2 regions of the Thermovenabulum sp. genome follow, and region 1 is predicted to be linked to the other one. Evidence: a T-box and tRNA genes for the amino acid it is inferred to sense, from the RefSeq annotation. Region 1 holds a T-box; the other holds one or more tRNA genes.
What was found. A T-box is a leader RNA that pairs with one kind of tRNA and senses whether it is charged. The one in region 1 lies ahead of metG (methionine--tRNA ligase), so its partner is inferred to be a tRNA-Met.
Positions count from the first base shown of each region.

Region 2: it has a tRNA-Met gene. The T-box ahead of metG (methionine--tRNA ligase) is inferred to sense a tRNA for this amino acid. The anticodon was not compared.

Region 1 is NZ_JBNARB010000009.1:39,266-54,303, forward strand. It holds gene ACPLOV_RS06205 (aminotransferase class I/II-fold pyridoxal phosphate-dependent enzyme) at 1-1,225, shown strand, start outside; gene tmk (dTMP kinase) at 1,227-1,859, shown strand; gene ACPLOV_RS06215 (cyclic-di-AMP receptor) at 1,877-2,200, shown strand; gene ACPLOV_RS06220 (YaaR family protein) at 2,215-2,637, shown strand; gene ACPLOV_RS06225 (ATP-binding protein) at 2,621-3,421, shown strand; gene ACPLOV_RS06230 (PSP1 domain-containing protein) at 3,426-4,265, shown strand; gene ACPLOV_RS06235 (zinc metallopeptidase) at 4,321-5,028, shown strand; gene ACPLOV_RS06240 (NHL repeat-containing protein) at 5,083-6,846, shown strand; gene dapA (4-hydroxy-tetrahydrodipicolinate synthase) at 6,852-7,727, shown strand; gene hslO (Hsp33 family molecular chaperone HslO) at 7,829-8,701, opposite strand; gene rsmI (16S rRNA (cytidine(1402)-2'-O)-methyltransferase) at 9,052-9,903, shown strand; gene ACPLOV_RS06260 (AbrB/MazE/SpoVT family DNA-binding domain-containing protein) at 9,949-10,197, opposite strand; gene ACPLOV_RS06265 (DNA double-strand break repair nuclease NurA) at 10,316-11,275, shown strand; gene ACPLOV_RS06270 (ATP-binding protein) at 11,297-13,132, shown strand; T-box leader at 13,173-13,379, shown strand; gene metG (methionine--tRNA ligase) at 13,435-15,038, shown strand, end outside.
Region 2 is NZ_JBNARB010000023.1:14,704-29,741, forward strand. It holds gene ACPLOV_RS10150 (type III pantothenate kinase) at 1-229, opposite strand, end outside; gene ACPLOV_RS10155 (ECF transporter S component) at 234-740, opposite strand; gene ACPLOV_RS10160 (ArsR/SmtB family transcription factor) at 843-1,151, opposite strand; gene ACPLOV_RS10165 (radical SAM protein) at 1,148-2,527, opposite strand; gene ppdK (pyruvate, phosphate dikinase) at 2,827-5,469, opposite strand; gene ACPLOV_RS10175 (DMT family transporter) at 5,599-6,054, opposite strand; gene ftsH (ATP-dependent zinc metalloprotease FtsH) at 6,187-7,986, opposite strand; gene hpt (hypoxanthine phosphoribosyltransferase) at 8,057-8,602, opposite strand; gene tilS (tRNA lysidine(34) synthetase TilS) at 8,632-10,008, opposite strand; gene ACPLOV_RS10195 (SpoIIE family protein phosphatase) at 10,046-12,358, opposite strand; tRNA gene ACPLOV_RS10200 (tRNA-Glu) at 12,571-12,645, opposite strand; tRNA gene ACPLOV_RS10205 (tRNA-Met) at 12,651-12,727, opposite strand; tRNA gene ACPLOV_RS10210 (tRNA-Met) at 12,739-12,815, opposite strand; gene ACPLOV_RS10215 (flavodoxin family protein) at 12,980-13,474, opposite strand; gene ACPLOV_RS10220 (methyl-accepting chemotaxis protein) at 13,604-14,446, opposite strand; gene rplL (50S ribosomal protein L7/L12) at 14,661-15,038, opposite strand.

The DNA.
Region 1 (15,038 bases):
AAAACAATCCCAGAGGAATTTAGCATCTTTGTATGGTTCCAGGAGGTCTTTTTACTTAGTAAACGGGGCCACCTCCGGAATAATTGCAGCTATGGCTTCCTTCCTGAAAGAAGGGGATAGGGTATTAGTTCCCAGGAATTCCCACAGGTCGGTTTTAAACGGCATTATTCTTACGAGATCCGACCCCGTTTACTTAATTCCCGGGGTGGATACCGAACTGGGTATATGTCTTGATGTTCCGGAGGAAAAATGGGTTTCGGCCATTGAAAAGGAGAAAAATATAAAAGCATTGCTGGTAACAAATCCGAATTACAACGGGATATGCCCGGATATCGAAAAAATAATAAAAACTGCCCGAAAAAAGAACATCAAAACAATAGTAGATGAAGCCCACGGACCTCATTTTAAATTTTCAAAAAAGCTTCCCCCGTCGGGTGTAGATTACAAAGCGGAAATTACCGTTCAAAGTCCGCATAAAATGCTATTATCGCTCACTCAGAGCGCCTGGCTTCATTTTAACGGCCCCGGAAAGGAAGAGGAGGTGATAAGGGAAAATCTCTCCCTTATTACCTCCACGAGCCCCTCTTACATTTTGATGGCTTCCCTGGAACTGGCCGTAATTTTTTTAAAAAAATTCGGAGCAAAATTTGTGGAAAAAGGGGTGGAACTTGCAGAATTGGCAAGGAGGGGGATAAACCGGTTTACACCCTTTTACTGTCCCGGTGTGGATTACGCTAAGAGCAAAGGTTTTTTCTACGATGTTTCCCGATTAATAATTAACACTTCTTCCTCGGGTTATAGCGGATTATATGTAGAAAAAATTTTAAGAAAGCAATATAATATTTTTACAGAGTATGCGGATTTGAATAATATATACCTTCTAATCACAGGAGCTAATTCAAAAAGAGATGTTTTGAAACTTATAAAGGCTTTATCTACTTTCAGGAAAAAGAAAGGCAAAATTTTCCCGGTAGGAATTTTAAAAAAGCTCCCCGAAAGGATTTTGTTACCCCATGAGGTATTTTTAGGGGATTTTGAATATATCCCCTTAAAAAATTCCCCGGGCAGAATATGCAGAAACCCGGTGATACCCTATCCGCCGGGAATTCCGGTTTTAAACCCGGGGGAGCTGATTACTAAGGAACATGTGGAATTATTGGAAGAGCTCGTGGCAAATAATTATATCTGTCAGGGTATAAAAAATAAATGTATTGCGGTGGTGTAAAATGGGTAAACAGGTTAGAAAAGGGAAATTCATTACAATTGAAGGAATCGACGGTGCTGGCAAAACCACTCAGGTGGAGAAACTGTGTGAGTACATCAAGAATAAGGGTAAAAGGGTTATTCGGGCGAGAGAGCCCGGGGGAACAGCCCTCGGAGAGCAGTTAAGGAAGGTGCTCTTGGACCCGGACAGCAATCCGGTTTCTACGGCTGAGGCCCTTATATACGCCGCATCCAGAGCACAAATACTGGAAAAATTAGTTATTCCTGCTATAAAAGAAGGATTTTTTGTAGTATGCGACAGATTTGTGGATTCCAGTTTGGCTTACCAGGGTTTTGCCCGGGGCCTTGGCTTTAACAGGATTCTTCAGCTAAACAAATGGGTTTTAAACGGCTACTGGCCGGATATCACCTTTGTACTGGATGTAGATCCGGAAATAGCTCTAAAAAGACTTACCCGGGGTAAGGATAGACTGGAAAGGGAATCTTTAGAATTCCACATCAAGGTAAGGGAAGGTTTTTTAAAGCTTAAGGATGAATTTCCAGAAAGAATCAGGGTAATAGATGCATCAAAAAGCAAAGATGAAATCTTTAAAGACATTGTTATGGAGCTGGAAAGGTCGGGGATTTTCAATTAATTAAAGGAGGGCCATTTATGAAATTGATTATGGCCGTGGTGGATGACAATGACAGCATCAGGGTGGTGGAGGAGCTTACCAAAAAAAATATTGGTGTAACCAGGCTTGCAAGCACCGGAGGTTTTTTAAGAAGAGGTAACACCACCTTATTGATTGGTTTGGAGGAAGATAAACTAAAAGAGGTTTTAGACTTACTGGAAAAAATTTGTAAACCGAGAAAGCACGTGGTGACCATATTCCCCGGGGTTCCCGGAGAAACCTTTGCTCCCTACCCCGTGGAGGTTACGGTAGGAGGGGCTATAGTTTTTGTTTTGAACGTGGAAAGGTTTGAAAAAATATGATAAGGGTAAACAGGATGTCTGAAGAATTGGGCTTGAATTCAATAAAGGTCGAGAAAAAAAAGAGCGCTGAAAAAGAATTCGGCGAGTACCTGAAGAAAAGCAGGGAAACCTATTCGAAAGAAGAACTAAATTTAATGTTTAAAGCTTTAGATGAACAATCGAAAAAACTTGTAAAAAATCAGACATTGGAGGATTTTAAAAAATACAGAGAATTACTAAAAAATTTTATAAAAAAATGTTTGGATATGGGACTGGATATCTTTGAAGAAAAGAATTTTTCCCGATTTGGCCGGCAGAAGGTTTTGACAGCGATAAAAATTATTGATGAAAAGGTGATGGAACTGGCACAGCAATTTTTATCCGAGCACAGGGATGCCATAAAAATTCTTTCTCTTTTAGATGAAATAAGGGGGCTTATCGTTGACCTGTACACGTGATTTATTTCACGCCTATATTTTGGTTGGGCCTGTGGAAGAGACTAAAAGAGAGGCTATAAACATTGCAAAGATTGCCAACTGCCTGCAAAGAAACGGGGAATTTTGCGATAACTGCAAAAACTGCAAAAAAATTACAAAAGGTGTGTTTGCTGACCTCCGGGAAGTAAAACCCGAAGGTTCTTCTGTAAAAATAGAGAACATAAGGGAAATAATTTTCGATTCCTATTTAACTCCCGTGGAAGGGAGAAAAAAGATTTACATCGTATACGATGCGGACAAAATGACTTTAGAAGCTCAAAACAGCTTCCTGAAAACCCTGGAAGAGCCGCCCTCCGAGAGTATATTTTTGCTCCTTTCCCAGAATATAAAAAACTTAATACCTACAGTTGTTTCCAGGTGCAGGGTCATTGAAAAGGTAAAACCTTATGAAAAATACGATATTAGCGAAGAATGGGCGGAAAAACTTATTTATTTGGTAAAAGAAAGGTCGTTTACCTTAGAAAAAATTGATATCTATAATCAAATATGCGCATATGAAGACAAGGAAACGCTTCTGGAATTTATTTTAACATTGTATAGAGACATTCTGGTGGCAAAGACTAATAGTAAAGTGAGATTATTTAATGAAAATTACCGTAATTTAATAATAAACCTTTCCGATTTATACAGCATCGGTGAAATAATCGGAATAATAGACAGGATAAATAAAACCATAGAATATATAAAGTCAAGGGGTAATGAAAACCTCGGGTTTTTCAATTTGCTCCTTGCCCTGTGGAGGTAGAAATATGGTAAGGGTGGTAGGCATTAGATTCAAAAAGGCCGGGAAAATATACTATTTTAACCCCGGTGAAATACCTTTGAACATTGGGGATAAGGTTATAGTAGAAACGGCAAGGGGTCTTGAGTACGGCGAAGTGGTGATAGGGCCAAAAGAGGTGCCGGAGGAAAGCCTGGTATCGCCTTTAAAAGATGTTATAAGAAAGGCTACCTTGGAGGACGACAGGATTTTTGAAGAAAACAGGGAAAAAGCAAGGGAAGCAGAAGTTATAGCCGAAAAGAAAATCCAGGAGCACGGCCTTATTATGAAATTGGTAGATGTGGAGTATACCTTTGACCGATCAAAATTGATATTTTATTTTACAGCGGATGGAAGGGTGGATTTTAGAGAGCTGGTAAAGGATTTAGCAGCAATATTTAAGACCCGAATTGAACTAAGGCAAATAGGGGTAAGGGATGAAGCAAAGATGGTGGGCGGCTTAGGGCCGTGCGGAAGGGTAATATGCTGTCATACATTCCTGGGGGAGTTCGACCCGGTATCAATTAAAATGGCCAAACAGCAAAACCTTTCGCTTAACCCCGGGAAGATATCGGGTCTATGCGGCAGGCTAATGTGCTGTTTAAAATACGAGTGCGTAAATTATCAGCAGGAAGGTATGGAGGAAAATTCCTTTGAAAAGGAAAAATTTGAACTGGGTAATGAGGTGCTAACTCCCTTAGGTGAAGGTATAATTACGAGTATTAACGAGCAAAAGGGAATAATTGAGGTGGAATTAAAGGATACAAAAGAGATAAAGGAATTTCCTAAGGAGGAAGTAGTAAAAAATGATGTTGAAATAGGTGAATAAAACATATATTATTAAATAAAATCTAAAAAAAATTACCCTCAAAGGGGGAATAAGGATGTTTTACCCGTATTTCTGGGGATACGATCCCACCTGGATAATCTTATTGCCCGCTTTAATCCTTGCTTTTTATGCTCAAGCTATGGTCTCTACAACTTTTGAAAGGTATTTGAGGATACCGGCCCGGATAGGTCTTACCGGTGCCGATGTGGCAAGAGAAATTTTAAGGCGAAACGGAATATACGATGTTTCCGTGGAGATGACGAGGGGCAGGCTTTCCGATTATTACGATCCGAGGAATAAAGTTCTAAGGCTTTCCCCTGAGGTTTACAGCGGGCGTTCACTGGCAGCTCTGGGTGTTGCAGCTCATGAATGCGGTCACGCCATACAGCACAGAGAAGGATACGCACCGTTGGCTTTGAGGAACTCCATAGTGCCCCTTGCTAATATAGGGTCACAGATGGCTTTTCCGCTTTTCTTTATAGGGTTATTGATGAATGCGAATACCCTTTTAACCATCGGGATATTGCTTTTCAGCCTTGCGGTGCTGTTTCAACTTTTTACCCTTCCGGTAGAATATAATGCCAGCAGCAGGGCTGTTGCGGTACTGGAAGGACAGGGATTTATAGCTCCGGATGAAACCTACGGAGTGAGAAAGGTGCTAAACGCAGCAGCTCTGACCTATGTGGCTGCCACACTTATGGCGGTTATGCAGCTTTTAAGACTTCTTGCGATAGCAGGCTTTTTCAATCGGGACGACAGGTAAGGGTAATTTTTTACCCTTACTTTTTTTAAATCTTTTTATTGGAAGGGATTAACAATGTGGGTTGTAAAAAAAGGAATATTATTTGTGAGTATATTCACTATTATTTCCTTAATGGTGTTAACCTCATGTGCCCGGCAGGCCCTGGTAAAATTTGAAGATGGCTACGGCAGCGTTTTACTGGAAATACCGGGGCTAAAAGAAAATATACCCTATTATCCGGTGAGCTCTGCTTTGGACGATGAGGGAAATATTTATATACTGGATCAGATTTCTACCGCCGGGAGTGTTTTTGTATTTGATAAAAATTATAACTTTAAAGAAAAATTTGCTCCCCTTGGCGGAATAGAGCAGGAAAATGTGGACATTGCGGTGGATAAAGAGGGTGCCGTATATATTGCTGATCTGGGAATGGGAGAAATAATAAAGTACAAAAATGAAAAGGAAGTAAAAAGAATTAAACCCGATGATAGCTTTTTCCCCAGGGCTATTGCGGTAAATTCAAAAAATGAACTTATAGTTTTAAGTTATGATAAGGTATACGTGTTTAATTCGGAAGGAGAGATTTTGAGAAAGTTTGGTGAAAGCGGAAGGGGAAAGGGGCAATTTATGACCTATGGCTCCGAATTTTATATAGGCCCCCTGGGGATTGCTGTGGATGAACAGGACAATATCTACGTTGCCGATACTTTAAACAAAAGGCTGCAGCAGTTTACACCGGATGGTGCGTTTACAAAGGATTACCCTTTAGAGGATGAACCCCAGGATGTGGCGGTGAATGAAGAGGGAATCTTTGCTCTGCTCAAGAATAAAATAGTAAAAATTGATTTTAAAAAGGGCAGTATAAAGGAATTTTATAAAATAGCAGAGAATAATGAGGATTTTTCTTTTTCAAGCCTTTTCGGGAAAAAGGACAAACTCGTCATATGCTTACCCGATGATAAAGGAGTAGTGTTTTTCGAAAAAGGAAAAGAAGTAAAGGTAATAAAAAATAATGACAAAGAAAATTTCCTTTTTCCCCATCACGTTTATGGGGATAAACAACATATTATAGTTGTAAGCGGGAATTTTTACGAAAAGACAGGTAAAGTCCAGGTTTTTAAAAAGGATGGTAGCTTTTTATATAACCTGTCTTTACCCGGAGAGGATTTTATTAAGCCAGTGGATGCGGTAATTATAAAAGATAAAATTTACGTTCTTGATTTAGACAGGGTCCATATCTTTGATAAGAATGGAAATTACATAAAGAGCTTCGGAGAACGGGGAGAAGAAGAAGGTAAACTGGGAGTATTTGATAATTACGGAGATTTAATGGGGCCAATGGATATTGCCGCGGGAGAAGATAATAATCTTTACATTGCCGATACCTTTAATGACAGAATAAATATATATGACGCAAATGGCAACTTTTTAAGACAGATAGAAATACAGGAACCAAAAGAAATAACTTTTGATGAAAAAGGGAATATGTACGTGCTTAAAAACGGTATTTTCTCCTTAGTGAAATGGGATGGGATGAGTTTTAAAGAGGTGTTGAACGATAGGTTTAAAGAACTTTTTTATGAAGACGAGAGAAATCCGGAAGATTCCGGAATTCAAGGAATTGCAGTAAAAAATGGCAAAATATATTTATCCAATACGGGAAATCACAAAATTGAGGTATTTGACCTGAAAGGCAACCATATAGAAAGCATAGGGGGGGTTGGATTTGAGAAAGGAAGGTTTAATACCCCCAAGGGCATTTTTATAGACAATGAGGATAATTTAATAGTTGCCGATAGTGGCAATCACAGGTTAATATTATTAAAAAAAGGGAGGTAAGTTTTATGGATTTCGGGAAAGTGATTACCGCAGCAGTAACTCCTTTCGATGACGAATTAAAGGTAGACTACGATGCTTTCCAAAAACTGATCGATTACCTCATAGAAAACGGCAGCGACTCTATTGTGGTTACCGGAACCACGGGAGAATCCCCCACCTTAACCGACGAGGAAAAGTTGAAGCTTTACAGGGCGGCGGTGGAGGCTTCAGGAAAAAGGGCAAAGATAATTGCAGGAACGGGCTCTAACAATACGGCAAAGAGCATTGAACTTTCGATTAAAGCTCAGGAGTTAGGGGTAGATGGGCTTTTACTGGTGGCCCCTTATTACAACAAACCTACCCAGGAAGGACTCTACAGGCATTTCAAGATGATTGCGGAAAGCGTAAAAATACCGTGTATGCTTTACAATGTGCCCGGAAGGACATCGGTAAATATTGAACCGGAAACAGTGGCAAGGCTTTTGGAAGTTAAAAACATAGTCGCTCTTAAAGATGCCGGAGGGAACCTTGATAAAACAAGCCTTACAAAAAAACTTGCTCCAAAATTAGATATTTATAGCGGAGACGACAGCATGACACTGCCGATGCTTTCCATAGGGGCAAAAGGAGTCGTTAGTGTAGCATCTCATATTGCGGGTAAAGAGATAAAGGAAATGATTGAAAGCTTCGAAAGAGGAGAACTGAAAAAAGCCTTAGACCTACACTTAAAGCTTTTTGATTTGTTCAAAACACTATTTATTATCACAAACCCCATTCCCGTAAAGGAAGCACTGAACCAAATGGGAATAAAGGTAGGAGGATTAAGGCCGCCTCTTTGTGAAGCCGACGAGAAAACTAAAAAGGCCATAAGTGAATGTTTAAAGGCATTGAATAAAATATAAAATAACCCCTTTGATGGGGTTTTTTATATAGCTATGCAGCTTATTTTAAGATGATGATCTTATCAGCAATTAGATTCCAAAAGCGTATGGGGTAAAAAGGTTTATGTGTAAAAAATTTCTTGGATATCTTTTTCATTAAAGCGATAAGCTTTTTTACAATAATTGCAAACCAGTTCCACCACTCCGCTGGATTTTAATATATCTTTTACTTCCTCTTCCCCTAAGCTGATAAGAATTTTTTCTATTTTTTCCTTTGAACAGCTGCAATGGTAATTCAGCACATGCCTTGCTGTAAAGGTTAGCTCAAAATCTTTCAGCAGATTCTTCAATATGTCTTCAGGTGAAAGTTGCTCTTCTATCAATCGGGTTACAGGTTTTGTGTTTTTTAGCTGTTCCTCAATAGAGGCTACGGCTTTTTCCTCTGCCTGGGGTAAAAGCTGAATAATAAATCCTCCCGAAGCTTTTATACTGCCGTCCGTATTAACAAGAACACCCAGTGCAACGCTGGAGGGTATTTGTTCGGATTTTGCAAAATAATAGGTCAGGTCTTCGGCAATTTCACCTGAAACCAATGGAACCTGTCCTACATAAGGTTCTTTTAATCCCAGGTCCTTTACTACGGTCAGGGTGCCCGTGCTGCCTACTATTCCTGCAACATCGAGTTTACCCTTTTGATTTAACGGAATGTGGGCTTCGGGGTTTCCGATAAATCCTTTTACATTGCCTTTAGAATCGGCATGAGCTACGATTATTCCTGCACTACCCCCTCCATCGACCCTGAGGGTTATCGTATCCTTTTCGCCCTTCAGCATAAGACCCATCAATGCCGATGCGGTAAGAAGGCGGCCGAAGGCTGCGGAGGCGGTAGGAAGGGTATTGTGGATAATCCTTGCTTTTTCGACCAGGTTTGTTGTACGTCCGCAAAAAGCAAGGATGCCTGCTTTTTCATCTATTGCTCTTACAACATAATCCATATGCCATCCTCCTTTGATGTAGCACATAAAATTATTTTGTAACAAAATCCAAATAAAATCAATAAAAAAAGCACCGGCAAATTCTCCGGTGCTTGAAATTTTTTTCACTCAATTTCATCCGTATTTTTCGACCGCTTCTATAACCGCGCTAATGTTTTCTAACTTCAAAGAAAATCCATGATTTTATCCCTTCTTCATAACATTTTTTAAAGGGCGTTAATCCTAATCGGAAGAATAATTATACCAATGCATCAAATTAAGTTATAATATTATAAGTAAAATCAATATATACTGGTTAATTTTTATAGGTAATATCGGAAAATATCTTGCCGAAAGCGGGAGGAAAAATAATGGAGCAAAAAAAGGGCAGGCTGTTTTTATGCCCTACCCCCATAGGAAACCTGGAAGATATCACCTTAAGGGTTTTAAAGATATTAAAAGAGGTGGAAGTTATAGCAGCTGAAGACACCCGGGTTACAAGAAAGCTTATGAACCATTACGGCATAAAAAAGCCTTTGATTTCCTACCACGAACACAATAAAACTAAAAAAGGTGAAGAAATAATAAAATTATTGCTGGAAGGCCGGGATGTGGCTCTGGTTTCGGACGCAGGAACGCCTGGTATTTCCGACCCGGGAGAGGATCTTGTAAAGGCTGCCATAGAAGAAAATATAGAAGTTGTTCCGCTTCCCGGGCCATCGGCTTTTGTTACGGCTTTAATAGCTTCGGGCTTTTCCACCAGAAGATTTGCTTTTGAAGGTTTTCTTCCCAAAAAAGATAAAGAGAGAGAAAAAATACTTGACGACCTTTCAAATGAAAAAAGAACCATAATATTTTACGAATCGCCTCATAGAATAGTTAAATTTTTAAGGGAACTTAAAGAAAAAATGGGGGATCGGAGGATTGTCATTGCCAGGGAGCTAACCAAAATGCATGAGGAGTTTTTCCGGGGGACGGTAGAAGAAGCTCTTTTAAAATTTAATACAAAAGAGCCAAAAGGAGAATTTGTCATTATTATAGAAGGGGTTTTAGAAGAAGAGACAAATGATACTCCTGATGAAAATGTGAAGGAAAAGGCATTGGAAAAGGTAAAGGAATACGTAAAAGGCGGAATGGCAAAAAGCCAGGCGGTAAAAAAGGTTTCGAAAGAGTTTAATATATCGAAAAACGAGCTTTACAGCGATATACACAGGGAGAATTGACTTAATTAAAAAGGCAGGTGGATTTCCTTCCTGCCAGAATTTTTCTTAAGGGTTATTAATTTCGTTTATGCATTTTTTGCAAATATTTTTTCCTTTGAAATTCAACAATTCTTCAGCGTCAGCGTTTCCGCAGAAGATGCAGCCGGGTTCGTACTTCCTTAAAATTATTTTGTCGCCATCCACATATATTTCAAGAGGGTCTTTTTCGGAAATGTTTAAAACCCTCCTCAATTCTATAGGGATGACTACTCTGCCCAGCTCATCGACTTTTCGGACGACCCCCGTCGATTTCACAAATTTCGCCCCCTTTCGACAAATTTTTCTTAACAAGAATATACCATTTATGTAAAAAAGAGTCAATGTTTGTTTATTTTTACACAAGGTTTAAGGTAATTTAGAAAGGGATGACACCATGGAAAGGATAAGCGAGGATTTTAAAGAAAAAATTAAAAAGACCGCAGAAATGCTGAAAAACAGGGGATTAAAAAAGCCCGGTGGGGAAGTTATTAGAAAGCTCATTAAAGAAAATTCTGTAGGAGAATTTTTAAAGGCACAAAAGCTTCAAGAAAAGGATTTGGATAAAATTAAACTGGAAGGCGGAATAGCAGGAGTTGATGGCTCAATAAATAGTATCGGAGGTGTTTATCCTTATTTAATTTTTGTCAAAAGAGCTCTCGGCATTTCTTCAGAAAAAAGCCGGGAAGAAATTGAGCTTTCCGAAGTGGATTCCCCTTTACTTATGGAGGAACAAATTAAAGAAGAAGAGTACAGGGCATTGCAGAAAAAACGGCTTGCCGAGCTGGAAGCGGAGGCGGCCAAGCAGGTCTTAATAAAATTTCGCCCGAAGGTGCTTTTTTTGGATGGCTCTTTAGTCAGGTTTAAAATTGAAGCAAAAAGTCGTTTTGACCAAATAAAGGATATAGCGTTAAAAAACGATGTCGTAATAGCGGGGCTGGTAGAGGGTATTTCTACCTCGGTAATCAGCGGATCTATTAATAAAGGGCTTCCCCTGGAATTCAAGTATGCCGCAGACTGGGAAATACTTATGGGAGCTATGGATGTGGGGGAATTTTTAGAAATTAAATCCGGAGTTTTTAAGGAAGGTTTCAGGACGCTTTTTATGAGGAGCTCCCTTGATCCCAAACCCATAGGGGTGGATATTCTGGAAGAACAAAAGGATTTTACTTACTTTATTGCCAACCTGGTTTACACTTTGACTCCCGAAAACGGCAGAGGGATACCCCTCTGGATGGATATTGTGGATAAAAAGGTCAAAATTACCGATTCTTTTATGGAAGCCGTGATTAACGGTTTTTTAGGAGAGGATTTTACTGAAATTATTACACCTAAGAGGGAAAAGAGAAATCCTTAGTTAAGAAGGGAGAAGGGAAAAATGAACGTTGTAGGTCTTACAACCTCCCATGAGGTTTATATAGCTTCAAAGGAGCGAAAGTTTAGAATAAACGAGTTAATACTTATTGAGGATCCCAATCAAGGCCCGGTAATAGGGGAGGTATCGGAAACCTTTTCTTATAACAGGTACATACCTTTTTCTTTGAATCACGATTTTTTTGATGCTAAGGTAGTGGAATCCTTGAAAAGGCTGGGTTACAGCATTGATGAAGAGGAAATAAATGTGGCAAAGGTTAAGCTGATGACCGAAACTACTTATCCCATTGTTACAGGCTCTAAGGCGAGGATACCTGATTTTTTTGAGGTTAAAGATATACTTGTAAGGGGAAGTAAGGAGGATGGCCTTGTCCTGGGCGAAATAAAGCATACCGAGGAAACAGCACAAACAATGGGAGAAGAGTTAAAGGGACTATTTTATATACTTAACAAAGGGAAAACCGAAAAAACAAAAAGCGTGCCCTTTATATTAGACCTCAGGTCTTTTCAGCAATATCCGCATATCGGTATTTTCGGGGGTTCCGGCTCGGGAAAATCCTTTGGTATGAGGGTAATAATGGAGGAATTGATGAGGAAGAGAATACCTTCTATCATACTGGATCCCCATTACGAAATGGATTTTTCCACCTCTTCAGATCTCGGGGAAAGGCCGGATTTCAGTGATTGCTATCAGAAATTCCAGATCGGTGAGGACATAGGTGTAGAATTTTCAGCATTGACTACAAGAGACCTCCTGGATCTTTTGTCCGCCGTTAAACCTTTGACCGAGGCAATGTCCAGTGCTGTGGAAATCCTCTTTAAAAGGGGAGATTCCTACGCCAGTTTTTCCTCAAGGGTCGAAGATCTATGCGAAGCTTTAGAGATGGGCAAGGCAAAGCTGGATAAAATGATCGCATTGGAAGGAATAAAGGAAATCGAGAAAGAAAAATACAGACGTTTAAGGGAGCTGGTGGAAGAGTATTCCAATATTCCCCTTCCCTCCGTTCAGGGTATTTCCTGGAGGTTGAGAAGGCTTTATTACTCGGGGATTTTCAGCCACGATATAAACCCGGTAATAAGAGCGTTAAAGTCGGGTAAACTTTCGGTAATACAGGGGCCTATTTGGCTTTTACAGGTGTTTGCAACTTACATTCTTTCAAGTTTGTACAGAAAAAGAAGGGATTACAAGGATGGAGAACTAAGGGGAGAAAAAAACTTTGAATATTTTCCACCCTTTGTCGTCGCCACGGATGAAGCCCATAATTTTGCACCAAAAGGTTATGATGCCCCCAGCAAGGGCATAATAAAAGAAATAGCGCAGGAAGGGAGAAAATACGGGGTATTCCTGGTATTGGCAACACAAAGGCCTACCTTGTTGGATGAAACCGTTACCGCTCAGCTCAATACCAAAATAATATTCAGGACGGTAAGGGGCAACGACATCAGCACACTGATGGAGGAGACGGATTTGAGCTCCGAGGAAGCAAAAAGGCTTCCCTATCTTCCCTCGGGGGATGCTTTTGTCTCCACTCCGCTTTTCGGCAGGACCATCGCGATTAGGGTAAGGTATCCTTACTCCATGAGCCCTCATTTGAAAAATCCGTTTGACGAGCTAATAGAAAAAAGCAATCAGGAGATGGAAGAATACTATGAACTAATTAAAAAGGAATTGCCAATTTATGAATCAAATCTTTTGAGGGTTGCGAAAAATATAAGTTCGCAAAATTCGAAGGTTGTAATGGAAGTTAATGCTTTAAAAAATCTTTTAGAAGAAATGGTTAAAAAGGGAAAAATAAAAAAAGAGGAATCTCCCTTCGGCAGTTTCTATACCGAAGCTTGACAGGGTGCGGAAAAACTGGTATATAATAGATAAACTCCATAAGACTTCAATGAAGGGTTGAGTAGGCAAAAATAAAGGCCAAAGAGAGCCGGGTAAGGTGAAAGCCGGTGCCTGCTTTTTGCCGAACATGGACCTGGAGAAACCTTTGCCGAAGTATTTTCAGGTAAAGGCGGGTATAAGCCCGATAAAGCTAAAAAGGCCGAAAAGGCGAATTAGGGTGGGACCGCGGGTTACCCTCGCCCCTTTGTGGATGGCGGGGGTTTTTTAATTTTAAGATTATAAAGGAAAAAGGAGGGCAATCAATGGAAAGAAAAACTTTTTATATTACAACTCCAATTTACTATCCCAGCGATAAACTCCATATAGGGCATTCCTATACAACTGTTGCAGCCGATGCTATGGCCCGCTTTAAAAGGCTTACCGGCCACGATGTTTTCTTTTTAACGGGAACCGACGAACACGGTCAAAAGATCCAGAGGAAAGCCCAGGAAAAGGGAAAGACTCCAAAGCAGTACGTAGATGAAATAGTAGATTGGATAAAAGAATTATGGAAGATACTTGACATTTCTTATGATCATTTCATAAGAACTACCGATGATTACCACGTGAAAGGCGTTCAGGAAATTTTTAGAAGGCTTTACGAAAAGGGGGATATTTATAAGGGCGAATACGAAGGATGGTACTGCACGCCCTGCGAATCCTTTTTTACCGAAAGGGAGCTGGTGGAAGGCAAGTGCCCCGATTGCGGCAGGGATGTGGAGCTGGTAAAGGAGGAGGCTTACTTTTTCAGGCTGTCAAAATATCAGGACAAGCTAATTGATTACATTGAGAAAAATCCCGATTTTATACAGCCCCCATCCAGGAAGAATGAAATGTTAAATAACTTTTTAAAGCCGGGGCTGGAGGACCTTTGCGTATCAAGAACAAGTTTTGACTGGGGGATTCCCGTTACCTTTGACGAAGGGCATGTGGTTTACGTGTGGATCGATGCCCTTTCCAATTACATCACGGCTCTCGGGTATCCTTTTAATAATGAGCTTTTTAATAAATTCTGGCCGGCGGATGTGCACTTAGTAGGGAAGGAAATAGTAAGATTCCATACCATTATTTGGCCGGCTATGCTTATGGCTTTGGACCTTCCCCTCCCTAAGAGGGTTTTCGGCCATGGATGGCTTATTCTGGAAGGCGGTAAGATGTCTAAATCCAAGGGTAACGTGGTAGATCCGAGAGTGCTGGTGGACCTTTACGGCGTGGATGCAATCAGGTACTTTTTATTGAGGGAAATTCCTTTTGGAGCGGATGGCAATTTCTCCAACGATGCCCTTATTGACAGAATAAATTACGACCTTGCCAACGATTTGGGGAATTTGCTTTCCCGGACCGTAACAATGCTGGAAAAGTACTGTGAGGGCAGGATACCTACCTTCGGGGAGTTCACAAAAGAAGATAAAGAACTCATCGATATGGCAAAATTCCTTCCGCAAAAAATAGAATCCTTGATGGACTCCTTTGAGTTTTCAGAAGCCTTAAAGGAAATCTGGCAGTTCATTGGCAGGGCAAACAAATATATTGACGAAACGGCACCCTGGGTACTTGCTAGAGAAGAAGGAAAAAGAGAAAGGCTTAATACCGTTCTTTACAACCTGGCCGAATCCCTGCGGGTGATTTCCATCCATATATCACCTTTTATGCCCAATACGCCCGGTAAAATCAGAAAGCAGCTGGGGATTCCCGAAGATATTTGTACCTGGGAAGCGGCAAAAGTGTGGGGATTGCTGCCCCCGGGAGCAAAGATAGGGCAAAAAGAGATCATTTTCCCGAGAATCGAAAAGAACACGGAAAACGATAAAAAAACAAAAGAAGAAGAAACCATGGCAAAGGAAAATCAAAACCTGGAAGGGATGAA
Region 2 (15,038 bases), on a different contig from region 1:
ACATTTTTTCGAATACCGGAGTCAAAGGAGGTACTACAGAAGAAATTACCGCACCGTCAAAATCTTTTTCCTCTATTCCGAATTCCCTGAGCAATGATAAAACCATTATACCGTATTCATCTTCGGTTTTTTCCCTGTCGGTGGATATTCTGAAATGATTTATTAATTTATCTTTAATAAATACCCCCAGGACCACATTCGTATTGCCAATATCCACGGCAAGAAGCATTACTTCACCTTCTTTTTTTGATACCTTTATAAATCAGGGCAGTTAGAACCATAGCCACTATTACCTCCGGCAACCCATGGGTAAGGGCTATGCCAGCTGCTACGGGAAAGGTAAGATACCCTTTAGCCACCGCGATGCCGAGAACACCAAAGGTGTTCGTCAGGGTTCCTACCGCAGCCGATAGGGCCACACTTTTTGTCAACCGGAAGCTAAGATAGGCTAAAACACCGATTAAGATCCTCGGCAAAATAGCAACCATAGGATCGGCAAAAAGCGGTGACCCTGCCCTCAAGAAGCTGTGAAGGCCGAAAATAAAACCTACAAAAGCTCCTACGACCGGTCCTTCCAGCAGCCCACCCAGTATAGCAGGAACATGCATAATCGTGGCATGCCCTGCCGCTGTCGGGACGGGTATAAATCCCAAGGGGGTGATGCCCAGTACTATGGAAATCGCCCCCAGGAGTCCCGACGTAGCTAAGATACGGGCTCTGCTCTTCCCTGAATTATTCATTTTTTCACCTCCGTTCAGGCTCCTTTAAAGGATGCCTGACCAATTTCATTTCAATTTTATCATGAAAAATTAAAAAAAATCAACCCGGTGTTTACCGGGCTTTCATGTTCCTTCATAAACTTCCCTTTTTAATAAAATCATTATTTCTTCCAGGTTTAAAAGAAAGTCCTTAATGGCCTCACTTCTTAAGCTGTAGTAAACGTACTTGCCCTCCTGGCGGCTTTTTAATATCCCGCTGATTTTCAAAAGCCTGAGATGCCCCGAAATGTTGGATTGAGTAGCTCCCAGTTCTTCAACCAGCTGGCTAACGGTTTTTTCTTTTTCTTTGAGGGCTTCCACTATCCTGAGCCGGGTTTTATCCGATAGGCTTTCTAAAAATCTTAGCTTGTATTCCGAAAGGCTGGAACTCAACTTTCAACCTCCTCTAATTCAATTTTTTCTTGCTCTCCATGGGTTTCATACCAAATTCTATCCGCAAGTTCTCCCCATTTTTGAGCGTAGGGCTTCAGTTTTTCCGCAAATTCCGCAGCAGTTTCATCCGCATGAAGCTGGGTAGGATATGCACCGCTTTCTTCCACAATTTCTTTCAGCATTTCTGGGTTATCAATTAATGGACAGGGCCTGCGCATATTCAAATTGAAGGGCTGCCTCTTTTGATATGCCCTCATAATTGGAGAGCCCAGTGCTTCCTTCAGGGAAACATTCTTAATATTACATGTAGAATAATGTACAAAAGCGCAGGGTTCTACTTCTCCCTGGGCGTTTATATGTAGATATCTTCTACCTCCTGCAATACATCCGTTGGAAGCTTCTCCGTCGTTCCAGAAATCCATAATAAAAATGGGTTTTGTCCTTCTATATTCCAGTATTCTGTCATACATATACGCCCTTTGCTCGGGAGTCGCCATTAATTCCAGGTCCACATCTTTACCAATCGGAATGTATGTAAAATACCACGCAAAAGCCACACCTTTATCCACCAGCATGTCTACGAACTCCTCGCTGGCCAATTCTTCCGTATTGTTCCTTGTGTAAGTAACCGATACTCCGTATAATAGACCAGCCTTTCTCATTCTATCCATTGCATCCATAACTTTTTTGAAAACGCCTTTGCCGCGCCTTTTATCCGTAGATTCCTCAAAGCCCTCAATGCTGAAAGCAAGAGTAATGTTCCCTACCCTTTTCATTTCCTCAATTAGTTTATCATCAATTAAGGTACCGTTTGTGAAAAGGTGAAAACCCATGGAATTATGTTTTTCCGCTAATCTTATTATATCATCTTTTCTTAATAATGGCTCCCCTCCGGACATAACTATAAAATAAATTCCCAGTTCCTCGGCCTCTGTCAATATCCTGTCTAAAAGTTCATAGCTGAGTTCTTCCTTTCTCTGGTAATCTCCGGCCCAGCATCCGATACAGTTAAGATTGCACCTTTCAGTTGGATCTATTAAAAGAGCCCATGGTACAGAATATCCGAGTTTTTTTGCGTTTTCCATTTGTTTTTGCACTCCGAAAAAATTAGCATTTAAGAAAAAGTTTACCGCAAATTTTTGTTTGACATAAGGATCTACTTCCGTCAGTAATCTCTCGGCGAGTTTGTACCAATTGGAATCTTTGTTTTTTAGAAAACTCTTTACATTGCTGACATTTTTTCTGTGGTGTTCGGGCATGGGAAGTTTTTCAACCCATTCTACTATTTTTTCGATGTTATTAACCGGTTCCTTTACGATAAATTTAAGTCCCTGCTCCAAAACCTTCTCTCCAATATAGGTTCTGGCTAAATCCATATAAAAGACCCCCTTATTTTTATTTTTTATAATTTTTTATAAGCATTTCTAAATTATATATATTCTTCGTCATATCATTATATGATGATATGTCTAACATATATTATACTTTTTACCATTTATTTGTCAATAAAATAACCAAAGAATTTACTAAAATTCACTAAGCCAAATTGATCAATTAAAATTCACACCATTCACGTAAAATGAGATAATTGAAATTAATGCAGGATATCGACGTATAAAAAAATCCCTTCTAATATCGTTAATTAGAAGGGATTTATAAACTCATTTTTTATCTTTTATTTTAACCTTTCTTTCAGGACGGCGTGAGCTGCTGCAAGTCTCGCTACCGGAACCCTGAAGGGCGAACAGCTGACGTAATCAAGGCCTATCTCATGACAGAATTCTATGGAATTAGGTTCACCGCCATGCTCTCCGCAAATGCCTATTAAAATTTCCCGGTTGACCTTTCTTCCCTTTTCTACCGCAATCTTCATCAATGCCCCTACTCCATCTCTATCCAAGACAATAAAAGGATCCTCGTTTAAAATTTTATTGTTTATATAATAGGGCAAAAACTTGGCTTCTGCATCGTCCCGGCTCAGTCCATAAGTAGTTTGGGTAAGGTCATTTGTGCCAAAAGAGAAAAATTCTGCATACTGGGCTAATTCATCCGCGATAAGGCAGGCCCTCGGGAGTTCTAACATCGTCCCTACCTTATACTCTACTTTTATGCCCTCTTCTTCCATTATTCTTTTTGCTATCTCATGGACTCTTTCTGTTAATTTTTTCAATTCGTTTACATTGCTGACTAAGGGTATCTCCACTTCGGGCAATACTTTTATTCCCTTTTTGGCTAAACGGCAGGCTGCATTGAATATCGCCCTGATTTGCATATCGTAAATTTCGGGATATAATATACCCAGACGGCAACCTCTCAGTCCCAGCATCGGGTTAAATTCTTTTAAAGACCTCACCCTTTTCAGTACTTCCTGCTTTTTCTTGAGCAGTTCTTTTTCGCCTCTTTGTTTTAATTCATTTATTTCTTCTACCAGTTCTTCCTCCTTTGGTAAAAACTCGTGAAGGGGTGGATCGAGAAGCCTGATGGTAACGGGAAGTCCCTCCATTGCCCTGAAAATGCCCTCAAAATCTTCTTCCTGAAACTTTTGTATTACAGAAAGGGCTTTTTCCCTCTCTTCAACGGTTTCGGCGATTATCATCTCCTGGACGTAGGGGAGTCTTTGCTGATCCATAAACATGTGCTCAGTCCTGCACAGTCCTATGCCTTCTGCGCCAAAGTTTCTCGCCACCTCCGCATCCTTCGGGGTATCCGCATTGGTTCTTACGGAAAGCTTTCTTGTCTCATCGGCCCAGCAAAGAAGCTCCTTAAATTCCTCCGAAAGTACGGGGTCAATCATCTTGACTTTCCCCAGGATTACATTGCCCGTGGAACCGTCAATTGAAATCACTTCACCTTTTTTTACCGTAATACCTCCAGCTTTGAATTCCTCATTTACATAATCGATACTTATAGAATCACAGCCGCAAACGCAGGGTTTTCCCATACCCCTTGCTACCACCGCTGCATGGCTGGTCATTCCGCCCCGGCTGGTCAGCACTCCTTGAGCCGCTACGATACCGTGAATGTCATCGGGTGTTGTCTCCGTTCTAACGAGAATTACCTTTATTCCCTGATGACCCAGGTTTTCCGCCTCATCGGGCGAAAAAACCACCTGTCCCCAGGCCGCTCCCGGTGATGCGGGTAACCCCTTTGCTATTATTTCCACCTTTGCCGATGGATCTATTCGGCTGTGCAGAAGCGAAGCCACCTGTTCCGGTGAAACCCTCATCAGTGCCTCTTTTTTAGTAATTAGCCCTTCTTTTGCCATATCCACCGCTATTTTCACAGCTGCCTGAGCGGTTCGTTTTCCGTTTCTCGTTTGCAGTAAATACAGTTTCCCCTTTTCAACGGTAAACTCTATATCCTGCATATCCTTGTAATGTCTTTCAAGAAGATTACTGACATTTATCAATTGTTCGTAAACTTCCGGCATTAATTCCTTCAGTTCCTCAATGTTTTTTGGAGTTCTGATACCTGCCACCACATCTTCTCCCTGGGCGTTCAGCAAAAACTCTCCGTAAAAGTGTTTCTCACCGGTGGAAGGATTTCTGGTAAAAGCCACTCCCGTTCCCGAATCATTCCCCATATTTCCAAAAACCATAGACTGTACATTTACCGCGGTACCCAAATCATCGGGAATTTTATTAATCCTTCTATAAATAATTGCTCTCTGGTTGTTCCAGGACCTGAATACTGCTTCTACAGCCATCATAAGCTGTTTTCTGGGATCCTGGGGAAACTCTCCCCGGGTTTCTTTTAAAATTAGATCTTTATAGTGTTTTATCACCTCTTCCCAATCCCTGTCATCCAATTCCGTATCAAATTCTACTCCTTTTTTCCTTTTAACGGATTCAATTATTCTTTCGAATTTATCGTGCTCCACTCCCAGCACCACATTGGAAAACATTTGAATGAATCTTCTGTAACAATCAAAAGCAAAGCGCCTATTACCCGTTGATTCATAAAGACCTTCTACCGATTCATCATTTAAACCCAGATTGAGAATTGTATCCATCATCCCCGGCATAGAAACCGGCGCCCCCGATCTCACCGAAACCAGGAGAGGATTTTTCCTGTTTCCCAGCTTTTTCCCCATAGTCTCTTCCAGCTCACCCAGGTGAGCGAAAATTTCTTCCACTATATCCTCCGGTATTTTTTCACCTTCTTTAAAATACCTGCTACAGGCTTCCGTTGTAACCGTAAAGCCGGGAGGTACCGGTAGTCCTATACGCATCATCTCGGCCAAATTCGCGCCTTTGCCCCCCAGAAGGTTTTTCATTGCCGCACTACCTTCTTGAAAGTTAAAAACAAATTTTCTCACCCATTTTCCCCCTTTACAAATATTATTATTTTATTTTATCACATTTAGTGTACTATATGTTAAAAATTATATCATAATTCTATTTTATTGTATACTTATATATTATTATTCCTAAATTATGCTATATTTTTATTTGTTCAGAAGTAATTTTGCCCCTGCGGCCAGTAAAAAAAGACCCAGCAGTTTAAGCCACGTGAAGGGGGTTTTTTCCAGGCTGAAAAGTCCAAAGTGATCTATAAGACAGGCGGTTAACACCTGTCCCACTATTATGGATGTGGTAGCCGCACCGGCACCCAATTTACGCATACTTATAATTACAAGATAGGTAATTAAGACCCCAAGCACCCCTCCTAAAAAGTAGTACCAGGGAAGTCTGCCTAAGTTTTTAAAATTTGCCTTATCTATCTTTAGCAATAACACCAGCAACATTATAAAGGCCGCGCTCAGGTGAACCAAAAATGTAGAACCCGCCGTCCCCGTAAATTTTCCCAGCCCGGTGTTCATCCCTCCCTGAACAGCCATTAAAGCACCGGAAACCATGGCAAAAATTATAAAAAGGTATACCTGCAGGTTAAAGTTAAACAAAATTCCCCTCTCCTTTTTCTCCCTTTGTTAAAATTTTTTAATGATGCTGCTTTATTTAATATCCATAATTAAAGCGGATTTTATTCATCTCATCCAACCCCGCAAAATAAAAAAACTGCCTTACAGGCAGTTTTACGCATTAGCAAATATTTCTAAAAATTCTTCTTCCGATAGTTTTTCTCTCTCCAGAAGAGCTTCTGCAACTTTATGAAGTTTATTTATATTTTCCGTGAGAAGGTTCCTGGCTCTATCATAACAGCGCTCAATTATATTCCTTACTTCCCGGTCAATCTCCGCCGCTACCTCCTCACTGTAGTTCCTTCCCCTTGCCAGGTCTCTTCCTAAGAAGACCTCTTCATGCTTATTTCCGAGGGTCATTGGGCCCAGGTTTTCACTCATGCCGTATTCCATTACCATCCTTCTTGCTATTTCCGTAGCCCTTTCTATGTCGTTCTGAGCTCCGGTGCTTATTTCATTCAATACCAGTTCTTCCGATGCCCTTCCTCCCAAAAGATGGGTGACCTGTTCTAAAAGCTCCGTTTTGCCCATGAAGAATCTATCTTCTTTGGGTAAAATCAGGGTGTATCCCCCTGCTCTTCCCCGGGGAATTATGGAAATCTCGTGTACCGGATCAACGGTAGGCAAAAGATGGGCTACCACCGCATGACCGGCTTCATGATATGCCACTAATTTTCTCTCTTTGTCGGTCATTATTCTCGCCTTTTTTTCAGGACCCGCAATTACCTTTGTGATGGCCTCTTCCAATTCCTGCATGCCTATTCTCTTTTTGTTTCTCCTTACAGCAAGAAGCGCGGCTTCGTTCAGTAAATTTTCCAGATCCGCACCGGTGAAACCGGGTGTTCTCCTGGCCAGTATGCTCAAATCCACATTTTCCTCTAAGGGTTTATTCCTGGCGTGTACTTTTAAAATCTCTTCCCTGCCCTTAATATCGGGTATATCCACCACAATTTGCCGGTCAAATCTTCCCGGCCTTAAAAGTGCTGGGTCCAGAATATCCGGCCTGTTGGTGGCGGCAATTATTATAATCCCCTCATTTATGGTGAATCCATCCATTTCCACCAGCAGCTGGTTTAAGGTCTGCTCCCTTTCATCATGCCCGCCGCCGAGGCCTGCTCCCCTCTGCCGGCCAACCGCGTCAATCTCATCTATAAATACGATGCAGGGTGCATTTTTCTTCGCCTGTTCAAAAAGGTCCCTGACCCTTGCGGCTCCAACTCCGACGAACATTTCCACAAAGTCGGAACCGCTAATGCTGAAAAAGGGGACACCCGCTTCCCCCGCCACCGCCCGGGCAAGTAAGGTTTTCCCGGTTCCCGGAGGCCCTACCAGTAACACCCCTTTGGGTATTCTTGCACCTATTTCTATGAACTTTTTGGGGTGTTTCAAAAATTCCACTACCTCCTGAAGCTCTTCCTTTGCTTCGTCCACTCCTGCTACATCCTTAAAGGTCACGCGCTTTTTGTCATCGTTTATTAGTCTTGCCCTGCTTCTTCCAAAACTCATCACCCGGCTTCCTCCACCCTGCCCTTGCTGCATAATAAAAAACCATGCGCCTATGAACAATAAACCCATTAAAACCGATGGAAGGATCTGTGACCACCACGGTGCGGCAGGGATCGGCTGGGCATTTAATATTAGTTCTCCTTTATCTATCTTGGGTTGTACCCGGGCAAGAAAAATGGTTTTATCGGGAACAAAACTGGAAAATTTTCTGCCGTCCTTTAAAACTCCCTCAATGCTGCTGTCCATCATTTTTATTTCTTGCACCTGGTTCTGATCTATTAATCGTATTAGATCTGTATAACCTATTCGGACCTCGGTTAAATCTTTGCTGGAGTACCACTGCACCAGAGATAATATCAAAATAAATATCAGCAGGTAAAAGCTGATATTCCTGAAAAAATTATTCAAAAAAGTTCCTCCCTTCCTGGGCAATCCATTCATATTTTACCATAAAGGAAAGTGATTAACAATTGCGTTTTCATCTGGCATTTATAGCTTCGGGTTTCAAAACCCCAATGAAAGGAAGATTGCGGTATTTTTCATTATAATCCAATCCGTATCCTACCACAAAATAATCCGGTATTTCAAAACCCAAATAATCTACCTTTATATCCACTTTCCTCCTTGATGGTTTATCCAGAAGCGTACAGATTTTTATATTCGCGGGGTTTCTGGATTTCAACAGGTTGTAAAGATAACTCAGTGTAAGTCCTGAATCGATGATATCCTCAACTATTAAAATATTCTTACCCTGAATGTTCTGTTCTAAATCCTTCAAAATCCTCACAACACCCGATGATTCGGTAGAAGCTCCATAGCTGGAAACCGCCATAAAATCGACTTCCAAAGGTAAGTCTATGTGCCTTATAAGATCAGCAATAAATAAAACAGCTCCTTTTAAAACTCCTACCAGTAAAATATTGTCTAAATCCCTGTAATCCCGGGTGATTTTTTCACCCAGTTCTTTTAGTTTAGCTTTTATCTCTTCCTCCGATATTAATATTTCTTTAATATCTTCTATCACATCCACTCCCCCTAAAAAAAATAAAAATATTATTGAATTTCTAAGATTAAAATTTTAGTCGTATTATCGTTAATTTTAAACCGGTCATCCAGTCTAAACCCTCCTACCCATACTATTTCCCCTTCATTTTCAACTATGGGTACCAAATTCCTTTCAAAGGAGGGTATCTTTTGATCCACAAAAAAATCTTGAAGTTTTTTCGAGAATTTAAGGCCAAAAGGAAAAAATCTGTCCCCCGGCCGGCGATTTCTAACGATTAAATTTCCTCTTATTTTACCATAATCGACAAATACCTTCAAGGGTGTTGCTTCGAGCTTAAAATTTGTCGTCCTCTCCATTAGTTCCGCAGAAATCTTCTTGCCTATCTCATCAATATAAATTTCTCCCGGAATATTAAGTACATAAGAAAAATCCTTAATTTGGCCTTTACGATAAAAATAAAATTCCTCGTAACCTTTTTCACCGCAAATGCCCCGGGGCAGCTCGACCATTTTCCCCGGAGACTGCTCAATTATAAATTCATCCAATGCTTTAATATGCTTGAATTCTATATCTTTCAATTCGCCCAGGATGTTTTCTATCACTTTTCTCAATATCCTGTACCTTGCGCCCGGAGGTTGTTTTTCAAAGGTTTTAATATATAACTTAATATAATTTTTCCCTTCGGTCACCATGGAAGGGTAGATATTTTCTATTATACTTTCTATAAAGGATACATCCAGAGCCACTATATCCGAAAGCCTCTTTACAGCATCGCTAAAGTGAGGGCAAAATTTCTGTTTAATATAAGGAATTAATTCTAACCGGATTTTATTCCTGTAGTATTCGGTTTTCAGGTTAGTGCTGTCTATTCGATAGGGAATATTGTGTTTTTTTAAATAATCTTCAATATTTGTTCTTTCAATTTCTATAAGCGGCCTTATCAGGCACCCTCTTTTGGGCTCAATTCCTATTAACCCTTCTGTCCCGGTTCCCCTGAAAATATTCATTAGAACTGTTTCTTCATGGTCATTCATATTGTGTCCCACGGCTATTTTATCCGCATTTAATTTTTCCTTGAGTCCGAATAAAAAGTCATACCTGACCCTTCTTGCCGCATCTTCGGGGGATAAACCGGTTTTTTCTATAATTTCCGGCACGTTTACCCTTTTAGAAAAAAATTTTACATTATATTTTTCGCACAAAGATTTTGCAAATTCCTCATCCTCATCGGACTCCCTGCCGCGAAAACAATGGTTCAGATGGGCAGCAAAAATTTCCAATTGGAATTCTTCCCGTATTGAACAAAAGAGGTCTAAAAGGCATACGGAATCCGGCCCTCCCGAAAGGCCTATAATTATTTTATCTTTTATTCGTACCATATCGTATTTTTTTATGGTTTCTAAAAATTTCTCTTTAATACCCATTTTTTCCCCTCAAAATCATATTTTCAAAAAAATATTATCAATTTTTTCTCTCCCATACAAGCCCTACTAAAACTGCCATATCGTCCCTCTTTTCTTCAGAACCTTCTAAAACCTTTTTTAAAATTCTTTCGGCAAATTCCTGGGGATTGGTGGTCTTAATGCTCTCGATAATTTTTATGAATTTTTCTTCTTTATCCCCCTCGGTTTTAATAGAATCCATAACTCCATCGGTTACCATAATAACCATATCCTGAGGCATAAGTTTTTTCTTTATCTTTACCGGGTTTATTCCATCCATAACTCCTATGGGAAGGGCACTACCCCTTAGCGATTCTACTTTATCCTTTCTCTTGATGAAGCTACTCACCGCTCCGGCTTTAACAAATTCCGCCATACCCGAAGACAAATCTATAAAAGTAATGTCCAGGGTGCTAAAGCTATCTCCCCCTGAGCCGTATACCTGCATTGCACTGTTTAGAATCCTGATGGCATCTTCCAGGTCATAGCCGGATTCAATAAGGTTTTCAAAAATTAAAAGGGTTTTTTCGCTGTGGTTTTTGGCCTTTTCCCCCACGCCCATACCATCACTTAAAGCCATAAAATATTTTCCTCCCAGGGTCTCGAAAAAGGTAGCACTATCTCCAGAAAAAGAAGCGCCCTCCTTAGGAATATTTACATAACCCACCGCCACGGAAAGAACGCTTCTGGGCACTATTTTTATTCTGCATTTTTCTTTGCCGCTCCTTAAAGGGCAATCCACTTTTACCATATTTGCCCCTTTGATAAATGCGTTTTCAAAAAACGGCATTATTTTTATTTCACAGGTTCTATTCCCCATGCAGGGGCGTTTAATAATATAGTAATTGTGTCCTTCTCCCTCATCACCTATAATTATGTTCTCCACATTAATGCCCTCTTTTAACAGCTCCTCCTTCAAATCTTCAGCATATCTATTTTCATCGATACCTTTTTCCGCCAGCATTTTGAGGCAGGAAGCAAAATGTTTAACCTTTTCAAAGGAAATATCCGAGATTTCCTTTACCATCGCATCGAGGACTTTTTTTAGCTCGTTTTTTTCTTTATCCATTTTAATAAATTTGTAAATTTCCTCCAGCTTTCCGCAGCGAACTTTAAAAAGTCTGGGTAAGTCTCCGTCAAGAAAAACTTCTTTGGCTGAATAAAGCTTAAATATATCGGCAATAGTTGATTTATAATCTCTATCCCAGCAAGCTTTAAAAAGAGCACACTCCCTGCATATCCTGTTTTTTATTTTTAAAATAGAATCCTCTAAGGGATTTAAGTCCCCATTCCTGATAGGATATTTATATATTTTGCCCATTTCCTCCAAGGTGTTAGCAAGCTCTACCAATTGGGTTTTAATCATTTCTTTTAATATATTATTGATATCCCCAGAACTTTCTTCATCCAGCGATAAAGTTTTTTCCAGTTTTTTTATTGCGGCTTCCGGGGTTAAAATAGTAACGATAAAGATGAGTACTAAGGACGGATAATTTAAGAAATTTACGCTTCTTAGCCCTATGTAATAATGATAAATTCCATATCCTATTAAGAAACCTGTAAATACCGCAATTTTACCGTACTTCTTTAAAAAAAAAGCAAAACAGCCGGAAATGCTGTAAAAAGTTAATGCCCAGGGTAATAAAGAAGAAGGGTATGCGAGCAAACTCAGGATAACCCCATATCCAAAGACTTCGCCGGTCCCCCGCGCAAATGCTGAAAAAACGATTATTGCCGAAATTACTAAGTTTTTAATGGGTACCCCAAAAAATACGGTATTCCCTATGAGTTTTAAAATTGATCCAAATATTATGGTAAGGGTAATCAATTTTTCTACATTTCCTCTTTCCGGGGTGTAAAAAAAGGTTAGTCCTTCGCTTAAAATGATAACACTTATATATGTTAAAAGTGTTTCCAGTATCAACAGAATAATATCATAATAAGAGAAAGCTACCCAAAGGAAAGACAAAAGTCCTCCCATTATAAGGGAAGCGGGGCACAAAAAAGGTAAAAGCCATTTTTTTATCTGTATCTCCTTTTTAAAAGTTAAAATTAACAGGGTGAAAATTATATAGGCTAATCCGTATTTCCATAAAAAATTTACATCTTTAACCCCCGTAAAGGTTCCAATGAAAACAGGCAGAATCAAATAGGCTTTGTTTTTCTCCTTCATGATAACCGAGGATATAAAAGGCAGCCCAAAGGGATAAATATTAAACAAGGAAGCATGTCCCATTATAAAACTAATTAAAATAAACATTAATTCCCGTAAAGAAATATTACTTTTCCTCAATTCCATTTCTTTCGAAGGGAAGACCTTTTTGTTTATCATTTATACCCACCCCCATATTGTGGTAGGTATTATTATAAATTTATGGGGTAATAAAAATTGTCACAATTTACCTGTTAATATTTAAAATTTATTGACATTTTGCATTATAAAAAAATAAAAGTCGCAAAATGCGACTTTTATTTACTCAAAGGATTATACTTTTTTGGAACATATTTAAATAGCCTTCGCCATTAATTTGCATAAAATAAAAATGGTGACCCTGAGGGGAGTCGAACCCCTGTTACCGCCTTGAAAGAGCGGTGTCTTGACCACTTGACCACAGGGCCACATTTGGTAGCGGCGCAGGGATTTGAACCCCGGACACTGCGGGTATGAACCGCATGCTCTAGCCAACTGAGCTACGCCGCCATGTATTCTTTTGGTTGCGGGGGCCGGATTTGAACCAGCGACCTTCGGGTTATGAGCCCGACGAGCTACCGAACTGCTCCACCCCGCGTCGAAAACCAAAATGCAATATATATTTTATAGTACGATGCGGTTTATGTCAAGATTTTTTATTGTCTCGTGTGGTTATTTTATGATAATGTCCTATTAAAATTTCTCTGTGAAAATGTCATATTATTTATGTTGCTCACTGTTTAATCGACGGTAAATGTCGGTTTAATTTGTAAAATAATTCAGCCCATTTTGTCTTATCCATTCTCTAATTTTTTCTTCAATCCCTGAATTTTTATTCTTCAAAGCATTCCTGAAAAAAATGGTAGAAAGGACATCTCCCTTTATCTTTTCTTTTAAAATATCAAATGTCTTGTTCGGGTAGCCGGCACAACAAGCAAATATAGCCACCCTTTTCCCTTTTAAGTCATAATTTGATACAAATGTATTTATATAAGGATTTGGCCTGCCGGCCCAAACCGGAGTTCCAATTATAATGGTATCGTAACTTTTTATGTCCTTCTCAAAATCCTGGATTTCTGGCGTTTCTCCAAACACAGACATTTTTCCGCCCATAAAAAACTTTAAAAATCCCTTATACTTAAACTCCTTTATAGGTATAATTTTTATTAAATCAAATCCCGTAATCTTATGAATTAAACCCGCAACAAATTCAGTGTTCCCATCAAGGGAAAAATAAACAATTATACCTTTACCCATTTACTATCCCTCCTTTGCTTTATCTAATTTAAGAATAATTATTGAGAGATAAATAAAAAAGCATCCAATAGGAAGCAAGAACAACATATCCTGCCGGTATTGATACTAAAGAAATTATAACTTTTTACTTTATACAATTTTAGATATGCTTTCCAGGTCAGTTATTAATTTATTTAATTCTTCTATGGCAGCTGTAATTTCTTCAGAAGTAAAGGCCTGGCTTTTTGCGAGTTCAAAGGTTTTCTGAATCTCATCGCTTATTTTTGACATTTTTTGTTTTATCTCTTCGGTTATTTTTTCTATATTTTTCACCGAATCTGCACTGCTTTTTGCCATTTTGCGGATTTCATCCGCAATAATGTTAAAACCCAATCCTTCCTTACCTGCCCGGGCAGCTTCAATCGCAGCATTTATTCCCAGTATGTTCGAATTCATGGCAATATTTTTTATAAAGTTTAAAATCTCTTCGGTTTTGTTTATCTGTTCTTCCATCTCTTTTTTCATTGAATCTACAATTTCCATGCACTTAGAAAGTTCCTGGGCGGAAGCAGCCAGCTCCTCTGCCGATGCAACAACTTCCTCGCTGGTGCCGGATAAAGTTTTAATAGCCTGTTCCAGCCTTTCCTGGTTTTTAAGGCTCATACCGAGGGCTATACAGCCTATCACTTTGCCTGTTTCATCCTTTACAGGTACCGAAATTGATTTAAAAGGCACTCCGTAGACTTCCTTGGGCAAAATATATTTTTGAATTTCTCCCGTTTCTATAACCTTCCATAAACGGCTATTCTCGGGAATCTTTTTGCCTTTTTGCTGGTCAAGTCTGAATTCCCCTTTAGAATAATTTGCCAGAAAACATTCGGTATCCGTTATCGATATATTGCAATCAAAGGGAAATAGGTTCAGAAAAATCGGGGTTACCTCTATTAAAGTATCCAGAAGGGATTTTTCCTCAATTTGCGTTTGGCTTTGCATTTTTTGCCTCCTTCTTTTGTAATACTTTTATTATTATTTTGGAATTTCTTTTTTTTAATATTATAACATATATTTATTTTGTTTTAATTTATTTTTGTATTAATTTGTAAACTTTTGTTAATTTTAAAAGTATAAACTATCAGGTATTTTCTAAACAAAAAAGAGGATGAATAATTCATCCTCTTTTTTGTCCTAATATATTCTTTTATAACTTTTACTTTATTTCTACGGTTGCGCCCACTTCTGCAAGCTTTGCTTTTATTTGTTCTGCTTCTTCCTTGCTGACCTTTTCCTTTATCGGTTTCGGAGCACCATCTACGAGATCTTTTGCTTCTTTTAGTCCAAGACCGGTGAGCTCTCTTACGACCTTGATAACCTTGATCTTTTCTGCTCCAGGATTTGCAAGGATTACATCAAATTCTGTCTGCTCGGGTGCAGCTTCCGCTGCCGGAGCACCGGCCGCTGGGGCTGCAGCTACCGCTACAGGTGCGGCTGCTGTAACACCAAATTTGTCCTGTAAAGCCTTTACGAGCTCTGCCAATTCAATAACGGTCATATTCTCAATAGCTTGAATGATTTCCTCTTTTGTCAT